2 linked regions of the Caldimonas thermodepolymerans genome follow. The protein of the gene in region 2 binds, or shares a complex with, the protein of the main gene of each other region. Links are inferred from orthologs where the notes say so. Each region holds a gene or a part of one and is shown on either strand. Other genes may lie near its edges.

The links.
Region 1: the proteins of uvrB (region 2) and IS481_RS05745 are in contact, whole or in part, in a crystal structure (PDB 7EGT), measured with the Thermus thermophilus proteins. The link is inferred for Caldimonas thermodepolymerans from one-to-one orthologs. Residues at the interface, in WP_096411307.1 of Thermus thermophilus: Glu23, Leu25, Arg26, Asp27, Gly28, Glu29, Arg30, Phe31, Arg55, Glu326, Asp327, Phe328, Glu379, Ser382, Gln383, His398, Gly400, Arg401; in WP_096412145.1 of Thermus thermophilus: His654, Arg656, Phe657, Gln666, Asp668, Glu669, Lys680, Arg681, Leu682, Ser683, Lys685, Tyr686, Ala687.

What each region holds. Positions count from the first base shown.
Region 1 is NZ_CP064338.1:1,196,273-1,206,421, forward strand. The notes cover bases 1,617-4,624. They hold IS481_RS05745 (UvrD-helicase domain-containing protein), read left to right. Parts: upstream 1,617-1,954; coding sequence 1,955-4,294; downstream 4,295-4,624. Other genes in these bases: IS481_RS05740 (MFS transporter), read left to right, coding at 1,617-1,894; IS481_RS05750 (TRAP transporter large permease), read right to left, coding at 4,350-4,624. Also shown: multidrug transporter subunit MdtD, read left to right, coding at 1-483; more of IS481_RS05740, read left to right, coding at 674-1,616; more of IS481_RS05750, read right to left, coding at 4,625-5,678; IS481_RS05755 (TRAP transporter small permease subunit), read right to left, coding at 5,675-6,208; IS481_RS05760 (C4-dicarboxylate TRAP transporter substrate-binding protein), read right to left, coding at 6,265-7,335; IS481_RS05765 (TetR/AcrR family transcriptional regulator), read right to left, coding at 7,411-8,172; IS481_RS05770 (SRPBCC family protein), read left to right, coding at 8,235-8,921; IS481_RS05775 (FAD binding domain-containing protein), read left to right, coding at 8,943-9,809; IS481_RS05780 ((2Fe-2S)-binding protein), read left to right, coding at 9,814-10,149. UniProt on the Escherichia coli protein: A helicase with DNA-dependent ATPase activity. Unwinds DNA duplexes with 3'-5' polarity. Translocates on single-stranded DNA with 3'-5' polarity. Initiates unwinding more efficiently from a nicked substrate than double-stranded DNA.
Region 2 is NZ_CP064338.1:1,484,128-1,494,161, reverse strand. Bases 883-3,775 are described here. They hold uvrB (excinuclease ABC subunit UvrB), read right to left. Parts: upstream 3,427-3,775; coding sequence 1,339-3,426; downstream 883-1,338. Other genes in these bases: IS481_RS07135 (amino acid aminotransferase), read left to right, coding at 3,542-3,775; IS481_RS07145 (low molecular weight protein-tyrosine-phosphatase), read right to left, coding at 883-1,128. Also shown: Fe-S cluster assembly transcriptional regulator IscR, read right to left, coding at 1-476; more of IS481_RS07145, read right to left, coding at 613-882; more of IS481_RS07135, read left to right, coding at 3,776-4,741; IS481_RS07130 (polyhydroxyalkanoate depolymerase), read left to right, coding at 4,987-6,228; electron transport complex subunit RsxB, read left to right, coding at 6,290-6,958; nth (endonuclease III), read left to right, coding at 6,980-7,624; IS481_RS07115 (cell division protein ZapB), read left to right, coding at 7,734-7,961; IS481_RS07110 (cell division protein ZapA), read left to right, coding at 7,958-8,284; IS481_RS07100 (EVE domain-containing protein), read left to right, coding at 8,504-8,977; IS481_RS07095 (sulfite exporter TauE/SafE family protein), read left to right, coding at 8,941-9,789; IS481_RS07090 (GGDEF domain-containing protein), read right to left, coding at 9,768-10,034. UniProt on the Escherichia coli protein: The UvrABC repair system catalyzes the recognition and processing of DNA lesions. A damage recognition complex composed of 2 UvrA and 2 UvrB subunits scans DNA for abnormalities.

The sequences.
Region 1 (10,149 bases), 290 kb from region 2 along the record:
ATGATGCTGTGCAAGCTGTTCGCCGAGCGCGTCATCGAGCGCCTGGGCTACCGCACGGTGCTGGTGGGCAACACGGTCGCGCTCGGGGTGATGATCGCCGCCTTCGCGCTGGTCAAGCCGGACACCCCCTACGGCCTGCTGCTGGCGATGCTGGCCGTCTTCGGCGTCATCAACTCGCTGCAGTTCACCGCGATGAACACGCTCACGCTCGGCGACCTGGGTCCGGACACCGCCAGCGGCGGCAACAGCCTGCTGTCGGTGGTGATGCAGCTGTCGATGAGCCTGGGCGTGGCCGTGGCCGCGGCGCTGCTGTCGGTGTTCAGCGGCGTGACGTTCAACGCCGGCGGCGACGCCGTGCTGGGCAGCTTCCACGCGACCTTCGTCGGGGTGGGGCTGATCTCGGTGCTGGCCGCCTGCATCTTCCTGCAGCTCGGCCGCCGCGAAGGGCCCGCGGCGCCGGGCACGGTGGTCGACGAGGGCTGAACGGCCGGCCCCGCGCCGGGGCCGGCCGCGTTGACGGCCGCCGGTGCCCGCGCCTAAAGTGGCCGCGTCTTCGCGCACCGCACGCCCGCATGCCCGCTGCCTGGCCGCCATCGGATGCACGACCCGCCGGCTGGCCGGCGAGGCGGGACGGTGCCGCGTCCGGGCGACGGGGCGGGGCCGCGTGAACGCCATGCTGCGCCGCCATCCCGTTGCGACCATCGTCGTCGCCCAGCTGTTCGGGACCTCCCTGTGGTTCAGCGCGAACAGTGCGGCCGACGACCTGGCGCGGGTCTGGCAGCTCGGCAGCGCCGAGCTGGGCCACCTCACCAGTGCCGTGCAGTTCGGCTTCATCGCGGGCACGCTGTCGCTGGCCGCCTCCGGCCTGGCCGACCGCTTCGCGGCGAGCCGCATCTTCATGGTCGCCTGCCTGCTGGGCGCGGCCTTCAACGCGATGTTCGCGCTCCTGGCCGGCAGCCTTGCGCAGGCGCTGGTGCTGCGCTTCCTCGTCGGCGTGTGCCTGGCGGGCATCTACCCCCTGGGCATGAAGATGGTCATCGGCTGGACCCCGGGTGCGTCTGGTGCGACGCTGGGCCTGCTGGTCGGCATGCTGACGCTGGGCACGGCCCTGCCGCATGCGGTGCGGGCCGCCGGCGCCGAGCTGCCCTGGCAGGCGGTGGTGCTGACCTCCTCGGCGCTGGCGCTGGTGGCGGCGGCCGCGGTGGGCATGCTGGGCGACGGGCCGTTCCTGGCACGCCGTGCGGCCGCCCCGGCGCTGCGCTGGGGGGCGGCCTTCAGGGCCTTTGGGGTGCGGCGCTTCCGCACCGCGGCGATCGGCTACTTCGGCCACATGTGGGAGCTGTATGCGTTCTGGACGGTCACGCCGTTCCTGGTCGCGCAGGTGGTGCGCGACGGCGGGCTGGCGCCGCAGGCCCAGCCGGCGCTGACCTCGCTGCTGTCCTTCTGCGTGATCGGCATCGGCGCGGCCGGCTGCATTGCGGGCGGCCTGCTGAGCCGGCGCTGGGGCAGCGCCCGGGTGGCCGCCGCGGCCCTGCTGGTCTCGGGGGCCATGTGCTGCCTGTACCCGCTGCTCGATGCGCTGGGCGCGGCGCTGCGCCTGCTGGCGCTGCTGGTGTGGGGCCTGGCCGTCGTGGCCGACTCGGCCCAGTTCTCGGCGCTGTCGGCCCGGGCCTGCCCGCCGGACCTGGTCGGCAGCGCGCTGGCGATCCAGAACAGCCTCGGGTTCCTGATCACCGTGGCCTCGATCACCTGGGCCACCGCCGGGATCGGCGACTGGGGCAGCCGCGTCGGCTGGCTGCTGCTGCCCGGCCCGGTGATCGGGCTGCTGTGCTTCTGGCCGCTGGTGCGGGAAGTGCCCGAAGCGCCGCCGGCACCCGCAGGCGCCGGGCGCTGACCCGCCTGCCGGCGGGGCCGGCGCCGGTGGCCGGCGTGGCGGGCTCCTTAGAATTCGCCAATGACTCCGCACACGCCCGATCCGGTCGACGCCTCGGCGTCCGGCAATCCCCTGCTGCGCCACCTCAACCCCGAACAGCTCGCCGCGGTCACGCTGCCCGCGCGCCATGCCCTCATCCTGGCCGGCGCCGGCTCGGGCAAGACCCGCGTGCTGACCACCCGCATCGCCTGGCTGGTGCAGACCGGCCAGGTGTCGCCGGCCGGCGTGATGGCCGTCACCTTCACGAACAAGGCGGCCAAGGAGATGCTCACGCGCCTGGGCACCATGCTGCCCATCCCGGTGCGCGGCATGTGGATCGGCACCTTCCACGGCTTGTGCAACCGCTTCCTGCGCGCGCACTGGAAGCTGGCCGGCCTGCCGCAGAGCTTCCAGATCCTCGACGCGCAGGACCAGGTCTCGGCAGTGCGCCGCGTCATCAAGGCGATGAACCTGGACGAGGAGCGCTACGTGCCCAAGCAGGTGGCCTGGTTCATCGCCGGCAGCAAGGAGGAGGGGCTGCGCCCCAGGGACGTGAGCGTGCGCGACGAACAGACGCGCAAGCTGGTGGAGATCTACCAGGCCTACGAGGACCAGTGCCAGCGCGAGGGCGTGGTCGACTTCGCCGAGCTGCTGCTGCGCACCTACGAGCTGATGCGCGACAACGCCGCGCTGCGCGAGCACTACCAGCACCGCTTCCGCCACATCCTGGTCGACGAGTTCCAGGACACCAACCGCTTGCAGTACGCCTGGCTGAAGCTGTTCGCCGGCCCGGGCAACAGTGTGTTCGCGGTAGGCGACGACGACCAGAGCATCTACGCGTTTCGCGGCGCGCAGGTCGGCAACATGTCCGACTTCGAGCGCGAGTTCCACGTCGAGCACGTCATCAAGCTGGAGCGCAACTACCGCAGCTACGGCAACATCCTCGACGCGGCCAACGAGCTGATCTCGCACAACCGCCGTCGCCTGGGCAAGAACCTGCGCACCGAGGCCGGCCCGGGCGAGCCGGTGCGGGTCTACGAGGCCACCAGCGACTTCGCCGAGGCGCAATGGGTGCTGGAGGAGGCGCAGCAGCTGCACCGCGAGGGCACGCCGCGCAGCGAGATCGCGATCCTGTACCGATCCAACGCCCAGTCGCGCGTGCTCGAGAGCACGCTGTTCAACGCCGGGATCCCGTACCGCGTCTACGGCGGCCTGCGCTTCTTCGAGCGCGCCGAGATCAAGCACGCGCTGGCCTACCTGCGCCTGCTGGAGAACCCGAACGACGACACCAGCTACCTGCGCGTGGTCAACTTCCCGACGCGCGGCATCGGCGCGCGCACGCTCGAGCAGCTGCAGGACGCCGCGCGCACCAGCGGCCGCAGCCTCTACCAGAGCGTGGGTGCGGTCGCCGGCAAGGGCGGCGCGAACCTGGCGGCCTTCAACGCGCTGGTGGATGCGATGCGCGAGGCCACCCGCGGGCTGACGCTGCGCGAGATCATCGAGCACGTGCTGGAAGCCTCGGGGCTGCAGGACTACTACCGCAACGAGAAGGAAGGCCGAGAGCGGCTCGAGAACCTGGACGAACTGGTCAACGCCGCCGAGGCCTTCGTGACCCAGGAGGGCTTCGGCAAGGACGCGGTGGCCCTGCCCATCGACGAACAGGCCGGCGCCATTGCCGACGGCGACCCGCCGGCCGTGGCGCTGGCGGACATCGTGCCCGACGCCGAGACCGGCGAGATCATCTCGCCGCTGGCCGCGTTCCTGACGCACGCCGCGCTGGAGGCCGGCGACAACCAGGCACAGGCCGGGCAGGACGCGATCCAGCTGATGACGGTGCACGCGGCCAAGGGCCTGGAGTTCGACTGCGTGTTCATCACCGGCCTCGAGGAAGGCCTGTTCCCGCACGAGAACGCGCTGTCGGACTTCGACGGGCTGGAGGAGGAGCGGCGCCTGATGTACGTGGCGATCACCCGCGCGCGCAAGCGGCTCTACCTCAGCCACAGCCAGACCCGGATGCTGCACGGGCAGACCCGCTACAACATCCGCAGCCGCTTCTTCGACGAGCTGCCCGAGCACGCGCTGAAGTGGATCACGCCCAAGGTGCAGGGCTTCGGCGGCGGGCGCGGCGCGCAGTCCGGCTGGGGCAGCGCGCCGGCGACACCGCCATGGAGCGCGGCGCCGGCGAAGATCGAGCCCAGGGTGGCCACGTCCGACGGCGTGGCGCTGCGCGTGGGCCAGTCGGTGTTCCACAACAAGTTCGGCGAGGGGATGATCGTCACCCTCGAAGGCAGCGGCAACGATGCGCGCGCGCAGATCAACTTCGGCCGCCACGGCCTGAAGTGGCTGGCGCTGAGCGTGGCCAAGCTCACGCCGATCGAGTGAACGAACGCCCGTGCCGGTGTCCCGGCGCGGGCGCTTCCCGTCGGGGGGCCTGCGGTCAGACCAGCGCGAGCGACAGCGCCGGGAACAGCGCCACCAGCACCAGCACCAGCAGCATCGCGGCCACGTAGGGCAGGGAGCCGGCGAAGATCGATTCCACCGACACCGCGGGATCGTTCAGGGTGGACTTCACCGTGAACACCGAGATGCCGAACGGCGGGGTCAGCAGGCCCATCTCCACCGCCAGCACGGTCAGCACGCCGAACTGGATCAGGTTGAAGCCGAGGTCGGTGGCGATCGGCACCGCCACCGGGGTCATGATCAGCAGGATGGAGCTGGAATCCAGGATCATGCCCAGGAACAGCAGGATCACGACGTAGATCGCGAGGAACCCGTACGGCCCGAGCCCGGCGTCCTGCACCAGCGCGCTGATCGCCTCGGGAATGCCCGCCACCGACATCATGCGGCTGTAGAAGCCGGCCGCGATCAGCAGGATCAGGATGGTCACCGAGACGCTGCCGGTCTCGTGCAGCACGCGCCACATCCGGCCTTCGCCCAGGCTGCGCCGCGCCAGCGCCACCAGCAGCGCGCCGAAGGCGCCGATGCCGCCGGCTTCGGTGGGCGTGAAGAAGCCGGTGTACAGGCCGCCCAGCACCAGCACCACCAGCGCGACGATGGGCACCAGCTTGCGTGCGATCTCTCCGCTGCCCAGGGCAGGCACCAGGCGGCGCTGCATGTCGGCCGCCTCGCGCCGCCGCAGGTCGTAGACCAGCTGCGGGCGGAACGTGGCCAGCGCGACGATGGTGACGACGAACATCGCCGCGAGCAGGAAGCCCGGGATGATGCCGGCGATGAACAGCGTGCCGATCGACTGCTCGGCGAGCACGCCGTAGATGATCATCAGCAGGCTCGGCGGGATCATCATGCCCAGCACCGAACTGCCGGCCACGGTACCCGCCGCGAAGGCGGTGCGGTAGCCGTGGCGCACCATCTCCGGCACCGCCACGCGGGTGAACACCGCGGCCGAGGCGATCGACACGCCGGTGACCGCCGCGAACACCGTGTTGGCCGCGACAGTGGCCACGCCCAGTCCGCCGCGCAGCCGGCGCAGCAGCGACTCGGCCACGTCGAAGGTGTCCTTGCCGACGTTCGAGACCGACACCAGCAGGCCCATCAACACGAACAGCGGGATGGTCGCGAAGATGTAGTCGGCCACGCCGTTGTAGGCCGACAGGTACAGCAGCCGCATGGCCATCTGCACGTCCTCGCGCACCAGCCAGATGCCGATGAAGCCGATGCCGATCAGCGCGACGGCGATGTGGATGCCCAGCAGCACCAGCACGACCAGCGCGCCGATCAGCAGCGCACCCAGGCTCAGGTCGCTCATGCGGGATCTCCCTGCTCGAACTCGCCGCGCCACAGCGCCGGCAGCTGCAGCGCATATGCGAGCGCCGCGATCAGCGCGCCCAGCACGATGAGGGCGCGAAACGGCCAGGCGGCCACGGTGTAGACGCCCTGCACGCCGATGAACTCATGCTCCTGCCACGACTGCGCGAGCTCCGGCCAGGCCATGAAGGCCAGCGCCAGGAACAGCAGCGCGCCCAGCGCCGCGTTGCCCACCTCCAGCACGCGCAGGGCGGTGCGCGAGCGCGCGCCGATCAGGCGCAGCAGGAAGTCGCTGCGCGTCATGCGGCCGGAGCAGATCGCCGCGGCCAGCTGCAGGAACACGATGGAAGCGACCGAGCGAGCCGCGAACTCGGCCACGCCGGTGATCGGGCGGTCCAGGAAGTTGCGCCCGGCCACGTCGGCCACCACGACCAGCATCAGCACGAAGATCCAGACCGTGCCGATCGCGGCCAGCACGCGCGCCACGCGCTGCAGCGGGTGGGAGCGGCCCGGATGGGAAGACTCTTGCACGTTGCACTCCGCAGACGGCCGCCGCGCCCGTGGCGCGGCCGGCCCTCACAGTCCGGTCACAGGTTCTCGCGGTCCCAGTCGCGCAGCGGCTTCACGCCACGGGCGCGCAGTTCGTCGAAGTAGGCCTTGAGCACCGCCTTGCCGTTCTCGCCGGTGGCCTGCAGCCAGGGCTGCACGATGTTGGGCAGGCTCTTGACCCACTTCTGCTTCTCCTCGGCAGACAGGTCCGAGAGCTGCAGGCCGGCAGCCTTCATGGTCTCCATCGCGGCGTTGGCGACCTTGGTCACGTGCTCGCCGTGCGCCTTGGAGGTGGCGCGGCCGGCCTGGACGAAGGCGTCCTGCACTTCCTTGGGCAGGCGCTCGAAGAACCGCTTGTTGACTGCCACCGCGCCGAAGTACATCGAGCCGATGTCGATGCGCGTCAGGTGCTTGGCGACCTCGTAGACGCGTGCCGGGCCGATGCCGCTGGCGAACGACAGCGCGCCCTGGGTCACGCCGGTCTGGATGTTGGTGTAGTAGGTGGTCAGCGCGCCGTCGACCGGGGTCGCGCCGGTGCCGTTGAGCCAGTTCGCCGAGGTGCCCGGGGCGTTGATCTTCTTGTTCTGGAGATCGGCCATCGTGCGGATCGGGAACGTGGCGTAGATGTCGTAGCTGTCGGTGATCAGCGACGACAGCGGCACCATGTTCTGCGCGGCCCAGCTGTCACGCAGTGCCGGCACCGTCGTGTTGAGCTTGTCGAAGATCTCGATCAGCAGCTCGTGGTTGGTGGTGGCGAACGGCGTGAAGTAGGTGACGTTCTGCAGCGGCATCGCCGAGTTCTCCCACAGCGTGCCGACCATGCCGACGTCGACGATGCCGTCCTTCACCGCGGCGCGGGTGTCGGTGAACTTGTACAGCGTGCCGCCGTAGGCCTCGCGCCAGCGGATCTCGTACTTGCCGCCGGCTGCCTTGAGGATGCGGTCCACCTCGGGCTGGAACACCTCCTTCATCGCGTAGGCCCAGATGTTGGTGGTCGGGTGGCTCGAGCCGATGTTGACGTTGATGCGTTGCTGGGCCAGGGCGGACGTGGCGGCCAGCCCCAGGCCCAGGGCCAGCAGGCAGTGCTTGGCGCGGTGCGTGAGTTTCATGGTCTTGTCTCCTTTGGTGTGTCGTGCCGGTGGCCCCGTGTGCCGGGGTCTGAGGCTCCTCTCGGAACGGACTCCCTACGCTTTGGTTCTTTTCCGGGATGACGATCCGGTCGCGGTGCGCGGCGCGCGTGCCGGCCGTTCGTCGGCGAACAGCTCGCGGCTGCTCGTCAGGTAGCTGCGCACGCGGTCGCGCACCAGGGCTTCGTCGCAGGTCTCGTGCATCGCCTCGCTGTGCACGTCCTGGCCGTAGATCCAGCGCCGGATCGCGATGTAGTACATGCCGCCGTGCAGTCCCATCAGCAGCTCCAGCTCGCGTTCGCTGGGGCGTGCACGCGAGGTGCTGCCGCGGAAGCGCCGCGTCTCGCGGATCAGGCGCGGGAACAGGCGGTCGCGCAGCATCGCGAAGAAGCGGTCGGTGATGGTGTGGTCCATCAGGCCCGAGAACATCAGGATGCGCACGAACTCGCGTGACAGCCCGTTGTTCACGTAGTCCGTGTAGAACGCGGTGAGCTTGTCCTCGATGTCCATGCGCGGGTCGTCGAGCACCTGCTCCCAGCTGTCGCGCCAGCGGCCTTCGAACACCTCCACGTAGACCCGGTCGATCAGCGCCTGCTTGGTGGGGAAGTAGTGGTAGAGCAGGGCGTGCGTGACGCCGATGCTCTTGGCCAGGTCGCGCAGCTGCCCGCCCAGCCCGTTTTCCGCGAAGAACTGGATCGCGCCGTCGACGATCTGGCGCTCGCGCTCCGACACGCTCAGACGCCGGCGCGCAGGGGCGGGCGCCGCCTCGGCCTTGCGGCGGCCGGGCTTCGAGGGTTCAGGGTTTTTCAGGATGGGCACTCTATTTACCAACGGGTCAATGAGCCATAGCATTGTTGAACGATTGGTAAACAAGTGCACCCGTGAAAACCCGGGTGCTGCACCGGATGGAACTGAACGGAGACGTCCTCGTCGCGGCCCCGCGCGACCAGGTCTGGAATGCCCTCAACGACACGGCGGTGCTGGCGCGCTGCATCCCCGGCTGCGAGGAAATGGAGGCGCTCGGCGAGACCGAGCGCCGTGCCCGGGTGGCTGTGAAGGTGGGGCCGGTGCGCGCGCGCTTCACCGGCCACGTGCGCCTGCTCGACGTACGCCCCGGCGAGGGATGCACGCTGCAGTTCGAGGGCTCCGGCGGCGCGGCCGGCATGGCGCGCGGCCAGTCCACGCTGCAGCTGTCGGACGACCCCGAAGGCACGCGGGTGAGCTACACCGCGCAGGCCACGGTGGGCGGCAAGCTCGGGCAGGTGGGCGGCCGGCTGATCGATGCGGCTGCGATGCAGATGGCCGACCAGTTCTTCCAGGCGCTGCGCCGCGAGTTCCAGCCGCCGGCGGCCGAACTGGCGGCACCGGCTCCTGCCGTGGACGCCGCGCCCGCGGCGCCCGAGGCCGCCGCCTTGCCCGCGCCGGGCCCTGCGGCCGCCGCGGTGCCGGCCGCCTTGGCGGCGCCGTCCACGACGCCGGCCTCCGAAGGGGTGCGCGTGCTGTGGTTCGCCATGGGCGTGCTGTCCACCGCCATCGGCGTGTGGCTGGGCGCGACGCTGTTCGGCTGAGGCCAGGCCAAGGAGAGGAACGTGAAGGCAGCTGCGTTCGACTATGTGAAGGCGGACTCGGTCGCGCAGGTGATCGAGCTGCTGCAGCAGCACGGGGACGACGCGCGCGTGTTGGCCGGAGGGCAGACCCTGCTGGCCACGCTCAACATGCGCCTGTCCGAGCCGGCGCTGCTGATCGACATCAACGGCCTGGCGGCGCTGCGGGGCATCGAGCGGCAGGGCGAGGTGCTGCGCATCGGCGCGCTCGTCACGCATGCGGAGATCGAGCGCAGCGAGCTGGTGGCGCGCCATGCACCGCTCCTGGCCCAGGCGGCACCGCACATCGCCCACCGGGCGATCCGCAACCGCGGCACCTGGGGCGGATCGCTGGCCTATGCCGACCCGGCCGCCGAATGGCCGGCCTGCCTGCTCGCGCTGGGCGGCACGGTGGTGGTGCAGGGGCCGGGCGGCGTGCGCCGCATCGCGGCCGACGACTTCTTCCTCGGGCTGTACACCACGGCGCTGGCGCCGGACGAGATCGTCATCGCCGGCGAGGTGCCCGTGGCCCGCGAAGGCCAGTGGCAGGGCATGACGCAGCTGGCGCGCCGGCACGGCGACTATGCGGTCGTGGGGCTGGCCGCCACCGCACAGCGCCGCGGCGCGGCGTTGGCCTCGGTGCGGCTGGCCTTCATGGGCGTGGCCGCGACGCCGTGGCGTGCGCGCCGCACCGAGGAGCTGCTCGAGGGCCGCGAGCCCGACGACGCGACGCTGGCGATGGCCGCGGCCAGCCTGCGCGCCGAGATCGAGCCGCTGCCCGACCTCACCCATTCCAGCGAGACCAAGCGCCACCTGGCCGGCGTGCTGCTGCAGCGCCTGCTGGCCTGTGCGCGCCGCGATTCCGAAGGCTGATTCCATGGCAGACACCCGCACCATCCAGGTCACCGTCAACGGGCGCCCGCACCGTTGCCAGGTCGAACCGCGCACGCACCTGGTCGACTTCCTGCGCGACGAGCTCGGCCTCAAGGGCAGCCACCTGGGCTGCGAGCATGGCGTCTGCGGCGCCTGCACCGTCGAGCTGGACGGCCGCATCGTGCGCGGTTGCCTGACGCTGGCCGTGCAGGCCGACGGCGCGCAGGTGCAGACCATCGAGGGCGTCAGCGAGTCGGGCGTGATCCGCGACCTGCAGCAGGCCTTCGTCGCGCACAACGCGCTGCAGTGCGGGTTCTGCACGCCCGGCATGCTGATGGCG
Region 2 (10,034 bases):
ATCGGCTTGACCACCGGCTGGCTGGAAATCGCGCGCTTGACCGGCTGCTCCTCGATCGAGATGCCGCGGGCCAGCTGGTCCTCCACCAGCTTCTTCAGCGTGATGGAGTCCAGGTACTCGATCATCTTGGCATTCAGGCTCGCCCACAGGTCGTGCGTCATGCAACGACCCTGGTCGCTCATGCAGTTTTCCTTGCCGCCGCAGCCGGTGGCGTCGATCGGCTCGTCCACCGCCACGATGATGTCGGCCACGGTGATCTCCTCGGCCTTGCGGCCCAGCGAATACCCGCCGCCAGGACCTCGGGTGCTCTCCACCAGCTCGTGCCGACGCAGCTTCCCGAACAGCTGCTCGAGATAGGACAGCGAAATCTGTTGCCGCTGGCTGATCGCGGCCAGCGCCACCGGCCCCTGATGCTCCCGCAGGGCTAGATCGATCATGGCGGTGACGGCAAAGCGGCCTTTGGTGGTGAGACGCATGGCAAGCTCCTTAAAGCTTTCAGCTGCGCGCTGAAGTGTTGAACCCAAACAGCTTGTGGCCCGGGTGAACCCTCGGTTGTTTCCGACTGATTTACTCGAATTTTACCTGAAGCCTAGTTTTTTGGTCAAGTTTTGGTCAGGAAGTTCCTGAGACCAGCACGCGGCGTTCCAGCAGGTGGGTCAGCAGCCCGGCACAGGCGTCCTCGAGGTAGTCCAGCACCGTCTCGAAGCCCTGCGGCCCCCCGTAGTAGGGGTCGGGCACCACGTCGTGCCGGTGCCGCGTGGCGAACTCCATCAGGCGGCGCAGCTTGTGGCGGTGCTCGGGCGGGCAGGCCGCTTCGAGGACGGCCAGGTTGGCCCAGTCCATGGCCAGCAGCAGGTCGAAGCGTTCGAAGTCCCGGGCGCAGACCTGCCGGGCCCGCAGCCCGCGCAGGTCGTACCCGCGCCGGGCCGCATGCTGCTGGGCCCGCTCGTCCGGCGGCTCGCCGACGTGGTAGTCGTGCGTGCCGGCCGAATCGACCAGCACCTGCGACCGCAGGCCTGCCTGCTCGACCAGGCGCCGGAACACCCCTTCGGCGGTCGGCGAGCGGCAGATGTTGCCCATGCAGACAAACAGGACGGAAACGCGGGAAGACGGCTTGAACAACTTCATGGGGCACAAGTCTAGGCTGCCGGCGCCCTGCGCCAGGCGTACGGGCCAAATCCGACGTGGTCGTCTGCGGTGCCCTCATCGGCGTCCCCGGTCTGCGCGGCTGCGAACCGCGTGACGGTCCAACCCTTCAAGGTAAGGCAACCACGCCAGAGTTCAAGGGGCCAGCCGCTGCGCCCGGCAGGTGCGGGGCCGCGCCGGAGCGGGGCGGCCTCAACCGGCGGCGGCGACGTTGTCCCCGCCGCCCGCACCGAAGGCCTGCTGCTTGAGCATGGCCAGCTGGTCGCGCACGCGGGCGGCCTTCTCGAACTCCAGGTTGCGCGCGTACTCGAGCATCTGCTTCTCGAGCTGCTTGACGCGCTTGCCCAGGTCCTTCTCGGACAGCGCCTCGACCCGCGCCACCTCCTCGGCCGCCCGGGCCGCTCCGCGGGACGCGTCCTGCGAGTAGACGCCGTCGATCAGCTCCTTGACCTGCTTCTGCACGGTGCGCGGGGTGATGCCGTGCGCCTGGTTGTAGGCCAGCTGCTTGGCGCGGCGGCGCTCGGTCTCCTCGATCGCGCGGCGCATCGAGTCGGTGATGCGGTCGGCGTACAGGATGGCCTTGCCGTTGGCGTTGCGCGCGGCCCGGCCGATGGTCTGGATCAGCGAGCGCTCGGCGCGCAGAAAGCCTTCCTTGTCGGCGTCCAGGATGGCCACCAGCGAGACCTCGGGGATGTCCAGGCCCTCGCGCAGCAGGTTGATGCCCACCAGCACGTCGAAGGTGCCCAGGCGCAGGTCGCGGATGATCTCGACACGCTCGACGGTGTCGATGTCCGAGTGCAGGTAGCGCACCTTGACCCCGTTGTCGGCCAGGTAGTCGGTCAGCTGCTCGGCCATGCGCTTGGTCAGCGTGGTGATCAGCACCCGCTCGTTGGCCTCGACCCGCTCGCGGATCTCCTGCAGCACGTCGTCCACCTGGTGAGTGGCCGGGCGCACCTCGACCACCGGGTCGACCAGGCCGGTGGGGCGCACCACCTGCTCGACCACCTGCCCGGCGTGCAGCTTCTCGTAGTCGCCCGGGGTCGCGGAGACGAACACTGCCTGGCGCATCTTGCGCTCGAACTCCTCGAACTTCAGCGGCCGGTTGTCCAGCGCCGACGGCAGGCGGAAGCCGTACTCGACCAGCACCTCCTTGCGCGCCCGGTCGCCGTTGTACATGCCGCCCAGCTGGCCGATCAGCACGTGGCTTTCGTCGAGGAACATCAGCGCGTCGGGCGGCAGGTAGTCCACCAGGGTCGGCGGCGGCTCGCCAGGCTTGGCACCCGAGAGGTGCCGGGAGTAGTTCTCGATGCCCTTGCAGTGCCCCACCTCCTGCAGCATCTCCAGGTCGAAGCGGGTGCGCTGCTCCAGACGCTGCGCCTCGACCAGCTTGCCGGCCTTGACCAGCTCGTCCAGGCGCTGGCGCAGCTCCTCCTTGATGCCCTCGATCGCGCGCAGCACCTGCTCGCGCGGCGTCACGTAGTGGCTCGACGGGTAGACCACGAAGCGCGGGATCTTCTGCACGATGCGCCCGGTCAGCGGATCCAGCAGCGCCAGCGATTCGATCTCGTCGTCGAACAGCTCGATGCGCAGCGCCAGCTCCGAGTGTTCGGCGGGGAACACGTCGATGGTGTCGCCACGCACGCGGAAGGTGCCGCGTCCGAAGTCCATCTCGTTGCGGGTGTACTGCATGCGGATCAGCTGGGCGATCAGGTCGCGCTGCCCCAGGCGGTCGCCGGTGCGCACGATCAGCCGCATCTGCGTGTAGTCCTCGGGCTTGCCGATACCGTAGATCGCGCTGACCGTGGCCACGATCACCACGTCGCGGCGCTCCAGCAGGCTCTTGGTCGCCGACAGCCGCATCTGCTCGATGTGCTCGTTGATCGAGCTGTCCTTCTCGATGAACAGGTCGCGCTGCGGGACGTAGGCCTCGGGCTGGTAGTAGTCGTAGTAGCTGACGAAGTACTCGACCGCGTTGCGCGGGAAGAACTCGCGGAACTCGCTGTACAGCTGCGCGGCGAGCGTCTTGTTCGGCGCGAACACGATGGCCGGACGGCCCAGCCGGGCGATCACGTTGGCCATCGTGTAGGTCTTGCCCGAGCCGGTCACGCCCAGCAGGGTCTGGAACGACAGCCCGTCGCGCACCCCCTCGACCAGCTGCTCGATCGCGGTGGGCTGGTCGCCGGCCGGCGGATACGGCTGGTAGAGCTGGAACGGTGAATCCGGGAAGCGGACGAACTTGTTCTCGTCCAGTGACACGACTTCCGTCAGAGCTTCTGTCATGGAGTCCTGGGCATGCGCCTAAAATGCGGGTTATCCCTTGCCCACGGGCGGCAAGGGAAGCCGACTAGATTAGCCCAACTGCCCGCGCCACTCCACTGACAAGGACTGACTACCCATGGCCTCGCTTTTCGCCGCGGTCGAAATGGCCCCTCGCGACCCGATCCTGGGCCTGAACGAACAATTCAACGCCGATCCCAACCCCAACAAGGTGAACCTGGGCGTGGGCGTCTATTACGACGACAACGGCAAGCTGCCGCTGCTCAAGTGCGTGGCCGCGGCCGAAAAGCAGCTGCTGGAGGCCCCCAAGGCGCGCGGCTACCTGCCCATCGACGGCATCGCCGCCTATGACAAGGCCGTGCAGGGCCTGGTGTTCGGCGCCGACAGCGAGGCGGTCAAGGGCGGCCGCATCGCCACCGTGCAGGGCCTGGGCGGCACCGGCGGCCTGAAGGTCGGGGCCGACTTCCTCAAGAAGATCAACCCCGGCGCGCAGGTGCTGATCAGCGACCCGAGCTGGGAAAACCACCGCGCGCTGTTCGAGGCGGCGGGCTTTGCCGTCGGCACCTACCCCTACTACGACGCGGCCAAGCGCGGCATCAACTTCGAAGGCATGCTGGCCGCGCTGAACGCCGCGCCGGCCGGCACCATCGTCGTGCTGCACGCCTGCTGCCACAACCCCACCGGCTACGACCTGACCCCCGAGCAGTGGAAGCAGGTCGTCGAGGCGATCAAGGCGCGCAACCTGGTGCCCTTCCTCGACATGGCCTACCAGGGCTTCGGCGAAGGCATCGCGGAAGACGGCGCGGTGATCGGCCTGTTCCTGGACGCCGGCCTGGACTTCTTCGTCTCGACCTCGTTCTCCAAGAGCTTCTCGCTGTACGGCGAGCGCGTCGGCGCCCTGAGCGTGGTCGCAGCCAGCAAGGAAGAGGCCGACCGCGTGCTGAGCCAGCTCAAGCGCGTGATCCGCACCAACTACTCCAACCCGCCGACCCACGGTGCCCAGGTGGTCGCCACCGTGCTGACCTCTCCCGAGCTGCGCCAGCTGTGGGAGGAGGAACTGGCCGGCATGCGCCAGCGCATCAAGCAGATGCGTGCGGCGCTGGTCGAGAAGCTGAAGGCCGCCGGCGTCAAGCAGGACATGGGCTTCATCACCCAGCAGAAGGGCATGTTCAGCTACTCGGGCCTGACCAAGGAGCAGATGCAGCGCCTGCGCAGCGAGTTCGGCGTCTACGGCGTGGATTCCGGCCGCATCTGCGTGGCGGCGCTCAACAGCAAGAACCTGGACTACGTCGCCCAGGCGATCGCCAAGGTCTGCTGAGCACGGCGCACCGCACCGGATCGGGAAATGGGGCTTCGGCCCCATTTTTCATGCCCGGACGCTCCGCCACCATCCCCCCCCCCTGGGAAATTCCCGGAATCGAGGGTTTCTGCGCCCGACCCGGAGTGCACGGGGGCCGCAGCCTCCATAGAATGGTGCATTGCAACAAATGCACACGGGCCGCGCATGCGTCTTGCATGAGCCCGAATCCGTGCTGCAGCCCTGGGGCTGGAAAGGGACCGACGATGCTGTACCAGATCTACGAAACCCAGCGCGCGCTGCTGACGCCGTTCTCGGAGTTCGCCAGCGCCTCGGCCAAGCTCTACAGCCACCCCCTGTCGCCCTTCACGCACGCCTTCGGGGCCGAGCGCATCGCCGCGGGCTTCGACCTGCTGCACCGGCTGGCCAAGGAGTACGAGAAGCCGCCGTTCGACATCACCTCGGTGCAGGTCAACGGCGTGGACGTGGCGGTGCAGGAACGCGTCGCACTGGAGAAGCCCTTCTGCCGGCTGCTGCGCTTCAAGCGCTTCACCGACGACCCGAAGCTGCTGCCCAAGATGAAGGACCAGCCCACCGTGCTGGTGGTGGCGCCGCTATCGGGACACCACGCGACCCTGCTGCGCGACACGGTGCGCATGCTGCTGCGCGACCACAAGGTCTACATCACCGACTGGATCGACGCGCGCATGGTGCCGGCGGAGGTCGGCCCCTTCCACCTGGATGACTACGTGGAGTACGTGCAGGAGTTCATCCGCCACATCGGCCCGCACGTGCACGTGATGTCGGTGTGCCAGCCCACCGTGCCGGTGCTGGCCGCGATCTCGCTGATGGCCACGCGCGGCGAGCAGACGCCCCGCTCGATGACCATGATGGGCGGGCCGATCGACGCCCGCAGGAGCCCGACCGCGGTCAACAACCTGGCCACGACGCGCAGCTACGAGTGGTTCGAGAACAACGTGATCTACCGGGTGCCGCCGAACTACCCCGGTGCCGGCCGGCGCGTCTACCCGGGCTTCCTGCAGTACACCGGGTTCGTCGCGATGAACCCGGACCGGCACGTCAGCTCGCACTACGACTATTTCCTCGACCTGGTGCGCGGCGACGGCGACAGCGCCGAGGCCCACCGCAGGTTCTACGACGAGTACAACGCGGTGCTCGACATGCCGGCCGAGTACTACCTCGACACCATCAAGACGGTGTTCCAGGACTTCGCGCTGGTCAACGGCACCTGGCGCGTGCGCGGCGAGCTGGTGCGCCCCCAGGACATCAAGGCCACCGCGCTGCTGACCATCGAGGGCGAGCTGGACGACATCTCCGGCGCGGGGCAGACGCGCGCGGCGCACGACCTGTGCACCGGCATCCCGAAGAAGGAGCAGCCGCACTACGTGGTCGAAGGCGCCGGCCACTACGGCATCTTCTCCGGCCGGCGCTGGCGCGAGAAGGTCTACCCCGTGGTGCGCGACTTCATCGCCCGACACGACAGGTGAGCGGCCCGGACGCGGTACATTGGCGCCCGTCGTGGCGCCTTTGTCGTTTCAGAACCTCCCGATGTCCCAGCCTCCCGTCAGTGTCGACGCGATCGACGCCCTGCTGCCCCAGACGCAGTGCACCCGCTGCGGCTACCCCGACTGCCGCAGCTACGCCGAAGCCATCGCACAGGGGCAGGCGGCGATCAACCGCTGCCCGCCCGGCGGCGCGGAAGGCATCGCCCGGCTCGCGGCACTGACGGGGCGCCCCGTCGCGGACCTCGACCCGGAATGCGGGCAGGAAGGCCCGCGCAAGCTGGCGGTGATCGACGAGGCCTGGTGCATCGGCTGCACGCTGTGCATCAAGGCCTGCCCGGTGGACGCCATCGTCGGCGCGAACAAGCTGATGCACAGCGTCGTCGGGCCGCTGTGCACCGGCTGCGAGCTGTGCGTGCCGGTGTGCCCGGTCGACTGCATCGCGCTGGTGGACGCGACGCCCGGACGCACCGGCTGGCAGGCCTGGAGTCCGGAACAGGCCGCGCAGGCCCGCGAGCGCTACGCCTTCCATCGCCAGCGCGTCGAACGCGACCGGCGCGAGCACGAGGAGCGCCTGGCGGCCAAGGCGCAGCACAAGCTGGAGCACCTGGCGGAGGAATCGAAGCTCACCGACCCGCAGGAGCTGGACCGCAAGCGCGCCGTCATCGAGGCCGCGCTGGCCCGCGCACGCGAGCGCATGCGCAAGGCCGGCTGAGCGCCGCTACACTGCGCGGCCATGCGCGTGCAGGACATCGAACCCTTCTTCGCCACGCTCCAGGCGGCGAACCCCGAACCCCGGACCGAGCTCGAGTACAGCACCCCCTTCGAGCTGCTCACCGCGGTGCTGCTGTCGGCGCAGGCCACCGACGCCGGCGTCAACAAGGCGACGCGGCGGCTGTTCCCGGTGGCCAACACCCCGCAGCAGATCCTCGAGCTGGGCTACGACGGACTGTGCGAGTACATCAAGACCATCGGGCTGTACCGCAGCAAGGCCAAGCACCTGCTGGAGACCTGCCGCATCCTGATCGAGCGGCACGGCGGCGAGGTGCCGCGCACCCGCGAGGAGCTGGAGGCGCTGCCCGGCGTGGGCCGCAAGACCGCCAACGTGGTGCTCAACGTCGCGTTCAGCGAGCCGACGATGGCGGTGGACACCCACATCTTCCGGGTCAGCAACCGCACCGGGCTGGCGCCCGGCAAGACGCCGCTGCAGGTCGAGCTCAAGCTGCTGCGCCGCGTGCCGCCCCAGTACCTGGTGCACGCGCACCACTGGCTGATCCTGCACGGGCGCTACGTCTGCCTCGCGCGCAAGCCGCAGTGCTGGAAATGCCAGGTGGCGCGCTACTGCGACTTCAAGCCCAAGACGCCGCCGCCCGACGCCTGAGCCCGTCCGGTCGGCGGGGCCGTCGGTCGGGCCAGGCCGGCATGCGGGCGAGCCCCGACGGCCGGGCCGGGAAAGCGCGCTCTACAATGGCCGCAGAGGACGGCCTGCCATGTCACAGATCGACGAACTCGTGGAACGCGTGGAACGCCTGCTGGTGCGCTACGAGGAACTGCAGCGGACCAACGCCCTGCTGGAACAGCAGCTCGCGGGCATGACGGCCGAGCGGGACAGCCTGCGCTCGCGCCTGAACGCCGCGCGGGCCCGCATCGACGCGCTGCTCGAGCGCCTGCCCGAGCCGCTCGCCGTTCCCGATCCCAGCGACAAGGAGGCCGGATGAAGCAGATCGAAGTCACGATCATGGGACAGAGCTACATCCTCGGCTGCGCCGAGGGAGGCGAGGCGGCCCTGCTGGAAGCGGTCAACCATGTCGACCGCGAGATGTGCGCGATCCGCGATGCCGGCAAGGTCAAGGCGCGCGAACGCATCGCGGTGCTGGCGGCGCTCAACATCGCCTACGAGCTGGCCGAGCGGCCCACGCCGCCGCGCGCGCCGGCCCCGGCCCAGGACACCGCGGCGGCCGGCACGACCACCCAGCACGATATCGCGGCGCTGATCCGTCGCATCGACGAAGCCCTCGGGCAGGACGGGCAACTGCTCTGAGCGACGCCCGCGGGCGTAGAATGCATCCTGTCCGTCGCGTTCGCGGGAGCTTTATATTTCCTTGAACCGATGCTCCTGTGAGCAAGGGCTTGGAACATCGTCCTTCTGGTGCGATCGTCTCGCGTCAGACGAACCCGAAGTCGGACTGACCTCGCCCACCTGAACCCCTGGGTTCAGGAATGCGGCTCTCGGCTCGTGACGGACACCTGTTTCCCTGGCATGCCCTCCCCCCGGTACTGGTTGATGAAGAGCGAGCCCGACGAGTGCTCGATCGACGATCTTGCACGCGCCCCGGGCCAGCAGGTGCCGTGGACCGGCGTGCGCAACTACCAGGCGCGCAACTTCATGCGCGATGCGATGCGCATCGGCGACGGCGTGCTGTTCTACCATTCCTCCTGCCCCGAGCCCGGCATTGCCGGCATCGCGGAGGTCGCCTCCACGGCCTATCCGGATGCCACGCAGTTCGATCCCGGCAGTCCCTACCACGACCCGAAGTCGTCGCCTGAAGCGCCGCGCTGGGTGCACGTGGACGTGAAGCTGGTGCGCAAGACCCGGCTGCTGCCGCTCAAGGAAATGCGTGCGACGCCTGCGCTGGCCACGATGCAGGTGCTGCGCCCGGGCAACCGTCTGTCGATCACGCCGGTCACGCCCGAGGAATGGCGTGCCGTGCTGTCCTTGCTGGAGTCCGCTTGAATCTCGAATGGCAGTTTGTCGCCGAGCTGCTGGTGCTCGGTTCGTTCACCGGCTTCCTGGCCGGCCTGCTGGGCATCGGTGGCGGCATGCTGATGGTGCCGTTCCTGACGCTGATCCTGTCCCACCGCGGCGTGGCCGACGGACTGGCGGTCAAGATGGCCATCGCCACCTCGATGTCGACCATCCTGTTCACCTCGATCTCCAGCGTGCGTGCGCACCACAAGCGCGGTGCGGTGCGCTGGGACCTGGTGCGCGGCATGGGCCCGGGCATCGTGATCGGCGGTCTGATCGCCGGCGCCGGCGTGTTTGCCGCACTCAAGGGCGCGTGGCTGGCCCTGCTGTTCGCGCTGTTCGTGGGCTTCTCGGCCACGCAGATGCTGCTCGACAAGAAGCCGGCGCCGTCGCGCCAGATGCCGGGACCGCTCGGCCAGACCGCGGTGGGCAGCGGCATCGGCTTCCTGTCCGGGCTGGTGGGTGCCGGCGGCGGGTTCGTCTCGGTGCCTTTCATGACCTGGTGCAACGTGCCGATGCACAACGCCGTGGCCACCAGCGCGGCTCTGGGCTTCCCGATCGCGCTGGCCAACACCGTCGGCTACGTGGTGGGCGGCTGGAACCTGCCCAGCCCCCTGCCCGGCGCGATGGGCTATCTCTACCTGCCGGCGCTGTGCGTGATCGTGGTGGCCAGCGTGCTGTTCGCGCCGCTCGGGGCGAAGGCCGCGCACGCGATGAACGTCAGGCAGCTCAAGCGCGCCTTCGCCTGCGTGCTGTACCTGCTGGCCGCCTACATGCTCTACAAGGGCCTGGCCGGCTGAGTGAACGGGATCGTCGCCGGCATCACGCAGTTGCTGCCGCGACGCCGGGCCTGCTCGAGCGCGCCTTCGGCGGCCCTGAGCAAGGCTTCGCGGTCCTGCGTGGTGTGCGGGAAGCTCGCCACGCCCATCGAGACCGTGAAGCGCAACTCCGCGCCTTCCAGCATCACGATGTGCGCCTCGCACTGGCGCCGCACGCTCTCCATGCGGGTGTGCGCTGTCGCCAGGCCGACGCCCGACAGCAGCAC